One region of the Diaphorobacter sp. C33 genome, then DNA from elsewhere that is predicted to be linked to it. Evidence: riboswitches for the same ligand, from Rfam matches in the RefSeq annotation. Region 1 holds a riboswitch; the other holds the start of a gene.
What was found. A riboswitch is a leader RNA that binds a small molecule or an ion and turns the genes downstream of it on or off. The one in region 1 is predicted to bind glycine.
Positions count from the first base shown of each region.

Region 2: another riboswitch for glycine. It lies ahead of QY917_RS12490 (D-amino acid dehydrogenase); the one in region 1 lies ahead of gcvT (glycine cleavage system aminomethyltransferase GcvT).

Region 1 is NZ_CP129980.1:1,253,784-1,258,404, reverse strand. Features, by position in the region: gene gcvP (aminomethyl-transferring glycine dehydrogenase) at 1-1,148, opposite strand, end outside; gene gcvH (glycine cleavage system protein GcvH) at 1,217-1,591, opposite strand; gene gcvT (glycine cleavage system aminomethyltransferase GcvT) at 1,695-2,825, opposite strand; glycine riboswitch at 2,870-2,984, opposite strand; glycine riboswitch at 3,000-3,096, opposite strand; gene QY917_RS05985 (TRAP transporter large permease) at 3,103-4,380, opposite strand; gene QY917_RS05980 (TRAP transporter small permease) at 4,463-4,621, opposite strand, start outside.
Region 2 is NZ_CP129980.1:2,645,739-2,650,359, forward strand. Features, by position in the region: gene QY917_RS12480 (NAD(P)-binding domain-containing protein) at 1-945, shown strand, start outside; gene QY917_RS12485 (peroxidase-related enzyme) at 942-2,051, shown strand; glycine riboswitch at 2,223-2,334, shown strand; gene QY917_RS12490 (D-amino acid dehydrogenase) at 2,428-3,738, shown strand; gene QY917_RS12495 (FIST N-terminal domain-containing protein) at 3,810-4,621, opposite strand, start outside.

The sequences.
Region 1 (4,621 bases):
TGCGCCAGGCCGCGGCTCAGGATGGCGGTGAAGCGCGCCACGCGGCGGGCGATGCGCGTGAGGCCCTCGGGGCCGTGGTACACGGCGTACATGCTGGCGATCACGGCCGGCAGCACCTGGGCCGTGCAGATGTTGCTCGTGGCCTTCTCGCGGCGGATGTGCTGCTCGCGCGTTTGCAGCGCCAGGCGGTAGGCGGGCTTGCCGTGCACGTCCACGCTCACGCCCACCAGGCGGCCGGGCAGGCTGCGCTTGAATTCGTCGCGGCAGGCCATGAAGGCGGCGTGCGGTCCGCCGGCGCCCATGGGCATGCCAAAGCGCTGGGTGGAGCCCACCACGATGTCGGCGTCCCACTCGCCGGGGGCCTTGAGCAGCGTGAGCGCCAGCAGGTCGGTAGCGAAGATGGCGGCGGCCTGTTTGGCGTGGATGGCGTCCACGTCGGCCTGCCAGTCCTGCACCCAGCCGCTGCTGGCAGGGTACTGGATGAGGGCGGCGAAGAAGTCGCCGGCCAGGGCCGCCTGCCATTCCTCCTGGGAATTGGCCACCACCACGGTGATGCCGATGGGGGCGGCGCGGGTCTGGATGACTTCGATGGTCTGCGGGTGCGCATCGCCGGCCACGATGAAGACGTCGCTCTTGGACTTGACCGAGCGCTTAGCCAGCGTCATGGCCTCGGCGGCAGCGGTCGCCTCGTCGAGCATGGAGGCGTTGGCGATGGGCATGGCCGTGAGGTCGCACACCATGGTCTGGAAGTTGAGCAGCGCCTCCATGCGGCCCTGGGAGATCTCGGCCTGGTAGGGCGTGTAGGCCGTGTACCAGGCAGGGTTTTCCAGCACGTTGCGCAGGATGACGCCCGGCGTGTGCGTGCCGTAGTAGCCCTGGCCGATGAAGCTCTTGAGGATGCGGTTCTTCGACGCAATGGCCTGGAGTTCAGCCAGCGCTGCGGCCTCGGTGGCCGGCGCGGGCAGGTCCATGGGGCGCTGGCGCGCGATGGAGCGCGGCACGATGGAATCAATGAGCGCGCGGCGCGAAGCCTCGCCGATCACCGACAGCATGTGTGCTTCGTCGGCGGCGTCGATGCCAATGTGGCGGGGCAGGAATTCAGCGGCGTTTTCGAGCGCCGCCAGGGGCAGGGGGGAGGGCATCTGCATGGCGAGGGACCAGTCTCAAGAGCGATGGGGCGGTGCGGCGGCGCCGTGTGCACGGCGCCGCGGGTGCATCAGGCGTTCTGGGCGAAGGCGGTATAGGCCGTTTCGTCCATCAGGCCGGCGAGCTGGCCGGCGTCGCTGAGCTTGACCTTGAAGAACCAGCCCGCGCCCAGCGGGTCCGAGTTGGCCAGGGACGGGTCGGCGCGCAGGGCCTCGTTGACCTCGACGATTTCGCCGGACACGGGCATGTAGACATCGGCAGCGGCCTTGACGGACTCGACCACACCGGCCACGTCGCCCTGGGCAAAGGTGGTGCCCACCGCGGGCAGGTCCACGAACACCACATCGCCCAACGCATCCTGCGCGTGGACGGTGATGCCGACGACGGCCGCGGCCGGGTCGGCTGCGTTGATCCATTCATGGTCTTTGGAAAACTGGATGCTCATGAGGGGCTCCGGGAAGAAGAGGTGGAAGGAAAAGGTTTGAGAGTGGTCAGCCCGCACTGTAGCCGGGCTGACCTGGGCGCGGTGGCAGTTCGCCGTGGTGAATTCAGCCGCGGTAGTAGCGTGTGGGAACAAAGGGCGTGGCAGCCACTTCCATGGGCACGGCCTTGCCGCGCACCATGGCGTTCACACGGGTGCCGGGGGCGGCATGGGCGGGCATTACGTAGGCCAGGGCGATGGGCTTGTCGGCAGTGGGGGCCAGCAGGCCGCTGGTGACTTCGCCGATGCGCTCGCCCGACTCGTTTTGCAACTCGGTGTGCTCACGCACGGGCACGCGCTCCAGCGCCACCAGGCCCACGCGCTTGCGCGTGAGAGTGGCCGGGCTGTCGATCTGGGCCAGCACCTTGTCGGCACCAGGAAAACCGCCAGCGCGCGCGCCGCCTGTACGGCGCACCTTCTGGATGGCCCAGTTCAGGCCGGCTTCGGGCGGGGTGGTGGTGGTGTCGATGTCGTTGCCATACAGACACAAGCCGGCTTCCAGGCGCAGCGAATTGCGTGCACCCAGGCCGATGGGCTTGACCTCGGGCTGGGCCAGCAGCGTGCGCGCCAGGGCCTCGGCCTGCGCGGCGGGCACCGAGATCTCGAAGCCGTCCTCTCCGGTGTAGCCGCTGCGCGTCACGAAGCACTGCGCCCCGGCGATGTCGCAATGCCCGCCGGTCATGAACACCAGTTTGTCCACGCCTGGTGCCAGACGCGCGAGCACCGCAGCCGCCTGTGGGCCCTGCAGCGCGAGCAGGGCCTGGTCGGGCATGGGAATCACCTGGCAGCGTTGGCCGATGCGCGCCTGGATGTGGGCAATGTCGCCCACCTTGCAGGCGCCGTTGACGATTACGAAGAGCTCGTCCTGCGCCATGCGGAAGAACATGAGGTCGTCGATGATGCCGCCCTCGTCATTGAGCAGCAGGCCGTAGCGCTGCTTGCCTACGGGCAGGTCGACCACGTCCACGGGCATCAGCGTCTCGAACGCGGCTGCGGCGTCAGGGCCGACCAGCTTGAGCTGCCCCATGTGCGACACGTCAAACAGGCCGGCCGCCGTGCGCGTGTGGTGGTGCTCGGCCATTAGGCCCATGGGGTATTGCACGGGCATGGAGTAGCCGGCGAAGGGCACCATGCGGGCGCCCAGTTCGATGTGCAGGGCGTTGAGGGGAGTGGTGAGCAGGTCGGACATGGCGGACATGGCAATGGGCGAAGGCAAATGGTGGAGCGATCTCTCGATCGCCGATTTGCCCCGCTGTCCGCTTTACCTGAGAGATTCACCCCGCCTGCATGGCATGTCACGGGGCTTGCTCCTTCGGTGGGCCGCATGCTGCTGCGGCCTCTCTCCAGCAAGGGAAACACCCGCATCCCTGCGGGCGTGTCGCCAGTCCTTTTGCCTGAGCGTTCGGCTGCTGCCTGCGCCTTCGGCGGCCTGGCCCTGATGGGCGCAGACTCTCTCCTGACGGGACGAATTCTATCTATTTTGCGTACACGAGATCACGCAGGGCCAGCGAAAGCGATGGCACGTAGGTGATGACCAGGAGGCACAGCAGGACCACGCCCACGAACGGCAGCAGGTGGGCGACGATGCGATCCAGAGAGATGCGCGCCACCGTGCATGCCGCGAACAGGTTCACGCCAAAGGGCGGCGTGATCATGCCCAGCGCCAGGTTCACCACCATGATCAGCCCGAAGTGCACCGGGTCCACGCCGAAGTGCTGGGCCACCGGCGCCAGGATCGGCGCCAGCACGATGATGGCGGCGCTGGTCTCGATGAACATGCCGATCACGAACAGCGCGGCATTCACGCCCAGCAGGAACAGCGCGGGCGACTGCAGCACCTCCTGCAGCCAGCGGCCGATGGCGTCCGGCACGCCAGCGCGCGTGATGAGGAAGGCAAACAGGCCCGCATTGGCAATGATGAACATGATCACTGCCGACGAGATGGCCGACTTGCGCAGGATGGCGAACAGGTCCGCGACGCGGATCTCGCGGTAGATCAGCATGCCCACCACCAGCGCGTAGAACACGGCCACGGCAGAGGCCTCGGTAGGCGTGAACACGCCGCCGTAGATGCCGCCCAGGATGATGACCGGCATCAGCAGTGCCCAGCCCGCCTGCAGCAGCGCGCGGCCGAAGGGCATGCGCCCGTCGCCGTCATGCTTGCCCCAGCCCTTGTACTTGCAATACGCCCAGACGAACAACATCAGCGCACCGCTGATGAGGATGCCGGGGCCGAAGCCGGCGATGAACAGCTCGCCAATCGACACCTCGGCCGCCACACCGTACAGGATCATGGGGATGGACGGCGGGATGATCACACCCAGCTCGGCACTGGTGGCTTGCAGCGCGGCCGCGTAGCTGGTGGGGTAGCCATGCTTGATGAGCGCAGGAATCAGGATGGCGCCGATGGCGAACGTGGTCGCCACCGATGACCCTGAGACGGCCGCGAAGATCATGCAGGTGAGCACGCAGGTCATGGGCAGGCCGCCCTGCACGCCGCCCACGATGCTCTTGGCAAACTCCACGAGCCGGCGCGAAATACCGCCGGTCTCCATGAGGTTGCCCGCCAGGATGAAGAACGGAATGGCTGCGAGCGGAAACTTGTTGATGGAGGCGAACATCTCCTTCACGGAGATCAGCATGTTGGCGTTCGCCACTTGGATGCCCAGGATGGAGGCCAGCCCGATGGAGACGGCCACGGAGATGGTGAGCGCGAAGCACAGCACCATGGTGGAGATCATGACCGTGGTCATAGGGCCCCCACGCGCGTCATTTCATGTACTCGTCGCCCCCCGTGGGGGTCGCTCGCTTGCTTGAGGTGGCTCTGCGCGGCGCTCATTGGGCAGTCTCCAGTTCATGGCGCTGCGGGTCGATCAGATTGCCCACGATGCCGAGGATGCTGAACAGCCCACCCACGGGCATGGCCAGATAGGCCCAGAACATGGAAACCGACTCCAGCCCTGCCATCGACTGCACGCCGCCGCGGCGCGCGTA
Region 2 (4,621 bases), 1.4 Mb from region 1:
ACCTGGCTGGCGCGCCGCGTGGTGCTGGCCACGGGCCGCGACGGCCTGGGCGGCCCGCAGGTCCCTGCCTTCATGCGGGGCGTGGCCCACGCCGCACAGGGTGGCCTGTGGGCGCATTCGTCCGACGTGCTGGACTACGCCACGCTCAAGGGCAAGCGCGTGGGCGTGATCGGCATGGGCTCGTCCGCCATGGACAGCGCCGGCACGGCGCTGGAATGCGGCGCCGCCAGCGTGGACCTGATCGCGCGTCGCGCGGTCATGCCCACGGTGAACAAGTCCAAGGGCTCGGGCGTGCCCGGCCTCACGCAAGGGCACCACGACCTGCCCGACGCATGGAAGTGGCGCATACGCCACTACATCAACGTGCAGCAGGTGCCGCCGCCGCACGGCAGCACGCTGCGCGTGTCGCGGCACGCCCATGCGTTCTTCCACTTCGGTTGCGCGGTGCAGGGCGTCACGCAGGTGGGCGACGCGCTGCACGTGGCGACGGCCCAGGGCACGTTCGCATTCGACTTCCTGGTTCTCGCCACGGGCTTCGTGATCGACTGGGCACAAAAGCCCGAGTTCGCGCCGTTTGCGCGCCATGTGCGCACCTGGGGCGAGCGCTACCAGCCGCCCGCCGGCGATGAAGACCGCGAACTGTCCGACTCGCCCGACCTCGGCCCGGCGTTCGAATTCCGCGAGAAAGCCGCCGGCGCCTGCCCCGGCCTGGACCGCATCCACTGCTTCTGCTACCCGGCGGCGCTGTCACACGGCACGGTGTCGGGCGACATCCCCGCCATCAGCGACGGTGCACGGCGCCTGGCCAGCGGCATCGCCGGCCTGCTGTACCGCGAGGACGTGGAGCACCACTTCGCCGCGCTGCAGGCCTATGCCGAGCCGGAACTGCTGGGCGACGAATGGACGCCCGCCGACACCTCCCAACGCATCCTGCCTTCGCCATGACCGACACCATCGACCAACTCGCCCGCCTGGGCCATGCCCCCCATGCCCAGGCCGCGCGCCAACAGCGCGCCAAGGCCATCACCGCCACCCAGGCCTGCGAAGACCTGCTGCTCGCGCCAGCACTGCCCGGGGGCCTGGCGCTGGCCGAGCGCCTGTCCGTGGCCCAGGCCGTGGCGGCCGCCAGCGGCGTGGCAACGCTGGCCGACTATTACGGCGCGCGCCTGGCCGGCCTGCCCGCCCCCGCGGCGGATGCCCGCTGGCAAGCCATCACGCATTTCACGCAGCTGCTGGCCACGCAGCCCGCTGCGGCCGACCGCGCGGCCCTGCTCGCCCTGCCCCAGGCGGGCCTCGCCACGCCGGACGTGGTGCTGCTCGCGCAACTCATCGGCTTCGTGGCCTACCAGGCGCGGTTGGTGGCCGGCGTGGCGGCGCTGGCCGCCCTCGGCCCCGCGGGCACCGCAGCCACGGCGGTCGCTCCCACCACGCCGGACGCGCCCTTCGTGCACCCTGCCAACCTGCCCCCGCCCGGCGAGCCGCTGCGCCTGGCCGGCTACACCAGCGAGACGCTGGACTGGAAGGCCTGGCTGCCCGTGGTGGACCCCGCCACCGCCAGCGCCGAGCAGAACGCCGTGCTGGACGCAAGCCACCCCAAGGCACGCACGTCGGACTTCTACCTCGTGCTGGCGCACCAGCCCCGCGTGCTCGCCGAGCGCTCGGAGGCGTTCAACGCCATCATGTATGCGCCTGGCGGCCTGCCGCGCGCCGAGCGCGAGGTGGCCACCACCGTGGTCTCGCGCATCAACGGCTGCGTGTACTGCGCGTCGGTGCATGCGCAGCGCTTCGAGCAGCTGGCCAAGCGCAACGACGTGATCGCGCAGATCTTCACCGACCCCGACAGCGCCGGCACCAACGCCCGCGAACGCGCGCTGGCGCAGGCCAGCGCCGCGCTCACGCGCGCGCCCGGTGCATTCGGGCCGCAGCACCTCGCGCCGCTGCGCGCCGCGGGCCTGAGCGACCTGGAAATCCTGGACACGGTGCACGCCGCCTCGCTGTTCGCCTGGGCCAACCGCCTCATGCTCAACCTGGGCGAAGCGGTCTACCCCTGAGCATGCGCCCGGCGCCCCGCCCTGAGAGCGTGTTCATGGTCTGAGGGTTAGCCCGCTGGGGGCGCCGCGCCCGCATCGCTACGATGGCCGGCGCAGGAGAGCAAACGGCTGCATGCCGTTTCACCGAAGGCGCAAACTCCCATACACGCTCAGGTTCCGAACTGCACATCCACACAGCCGTCTGGAGAGCCGCCACGCCCGCCGTGGCGCACCGAAGGAGCAAGTGCCGCGCACGGTCCCGCGCGGCATGAATCTCTCAGGTACCAAGGACAGGGGGAGCGGCAGCCAGGCCATGTCGCGCCCGCTGTTCGCTATTCATTCAATAGCTGCTCGCGCGCGCCCTGCCTGCGCAAACCTTGAAAAAGGCTTGTAAACCATGCGCGTGATCGTTCTGGGCGCCGGCGTCGTCGGCACCACCTCTGCGTACTTCCTCCAGCAACTCGGCCACGAGGTCACCGTCATCGACCGGCAGGCTGTGCCCGGTGCGGAAACCAGCTTCGCCAACGGCGGCCAGATCTCGGTCAGCCACGCCGAGCCCTGGGCCAACCCCGGCGCGCCGCTCAAGGTGCTGCAGTGGCTGGGCAAAGAGGATGCGCCGCTCTTGTTTCGCCTGCGCGCGGACATGCGCCAGTGGCTCTGGGGCCTGCAATTCCTGCGCGAATGCACGCCTGCGCGCACGCGCCACAACATCGAGCAGATCGTGAGCCTGGGCAGCTACAGCCGCAGCACGCTGCAGCAACTGCGCACCGACACGGGCCTGCAGTACGACCAGCGCACGCAGGGCATCCTGCACTTCTACACCAGCACCCAGGAGTTCGACGCCGCGCTGGCGCCCGCCGAGCAGATGCGTGCGCTGGGCTGCCACCGCCGCGTGGTGGATGCCGACGAGGCCGTGCGCATCGAGCCGGCCCTGGCCCACGTCCGCCCGCAGCTGGCGGGCGCCACCTATACGGCGGAGGACGAGTCCGGCGACGCCCACCTGTTCACGCGCGCGCTGGCCGGCGTGGCCCAGGCCGCGGGCGTGCAATTCCGCCTGGGTTGCCACATCACCGCGCTGCACCAGGCGGGCGGCGCCATCGACCATGTGGAGATCACCAACGAGGCCGGCGGCTACGAGCGCGTGCGCGGCGACGCCTACGTGCTGGCGTTGGGCGCATTCAGCCCGCTGCTGGCCCAGCCCCTGGCCCTGCGCCTGCCGATCTACCCGGCCAAGGGCTATTCGGTGACGCTGCCGGTGCGCGACGCGGCCGCCGCCTACCAGGTGAGCCTGACGGACGATGAGTACAAGCTGGTCTTCTCGCGCTACACCAGCGCGCAGGGCGACCGGCTGCGCATCGCGGGGACGGCCGAGCTCAACGGCTACGAGCGCGCACTGAACGCTGTGCGCTGCGAAGCCATCGTGCGGCGCGTGGAGCAGCTCTTTCCCGGCGCGGGCGATGCGAGCCAGGCGCAGTTCTGGAGCGGCCTGCGCCCCGCCACGCCGAGCAACGTGCCGCTGATCGGCAAGACGCGTTACGGCAACCTGTTCCTGAACACCGGCCACGGCACGCTGGGCTGGACCCACGCCTGCGGCTCGGGCAAGTCCATCGCGCGCATCGTGAGCGGGCTGGAGCCGGAGCTGGACTTCGCGTTCTGCGGCCTGCCGCGCCCTGCTGCGGCGCCCCGCCCCGCCGTCATCGGCGTTTGAGCAAGCGCCACGGCGCTATGCATTGCATAGCTGCTTGCGCTTGGTGGACGGGCGCTAGAGGCCCAAAAGGCTTATAAAGCCCCGTCCGGCGCGACGAACACCGTCAGCACGCCCGTGTAGCCATAGAGCCGGTGCGCGGCGATTTCGCCGCCGGCGAAGAAGCCCGCCAGGGGCACATCGCCCAGCGCATGGCGCACGATCTGCAGCTCGGCGCTGGGCCCACCGAAGTGCGGCCCGCCGCGGCCCGAGCAACTCACATACAGCGCACCGCAAATGCGCCGGCCGCCCGCCGGCTCGGCATGCGGCGCGCTGCCTGCGGCGGGCAGCGCCTGCGCCTCTTCGAGTTGGGGCGACAGCTCCTCACGGATCTCGGCGCAGATGCGCATCAGGTCGGCACGGGCCGCGCCGACGTTGCGCTGGCAGAAGGCCAGGCGCATGCCCACCTCGACATGGTCACCCAGCGCCACGCCGCTGCGCGTCGCGTCCAGCCCGACGATGTGGCGCACGCGCGTGTCGGCGCCGAAATGGCCCGTGCGCTGGCGCTGCGGCGCGTCCGCGTCCTCCAGCCCTGCCAGCGTGGCGCGCACGGCGCGCAGGGCGGCCTGAGCGTCCCCCTGCAGCGTCACGCCCAGCGTGTCCAGCAGCACGTCCAGCGCAGGCTCGCCGTCCAGCTCCAGCACCACGTTGTCCTGCGCGGCGGTGATGGCCGCCTGCGCGCCGATGGGCTGGCAGCCCTGCGTGACGCGCGAGACCAGTTCCACCTGCGCATCAAAGGCCACGCCCGACAGGCCGCCGTGCAGCACGCCGTCGCCCTCGCCGCCGGCGGGCAGCGCCAGTTGCACCTGCGCCCCGCGGCTGGCCACCACGCCGCCAAACAGGTAGC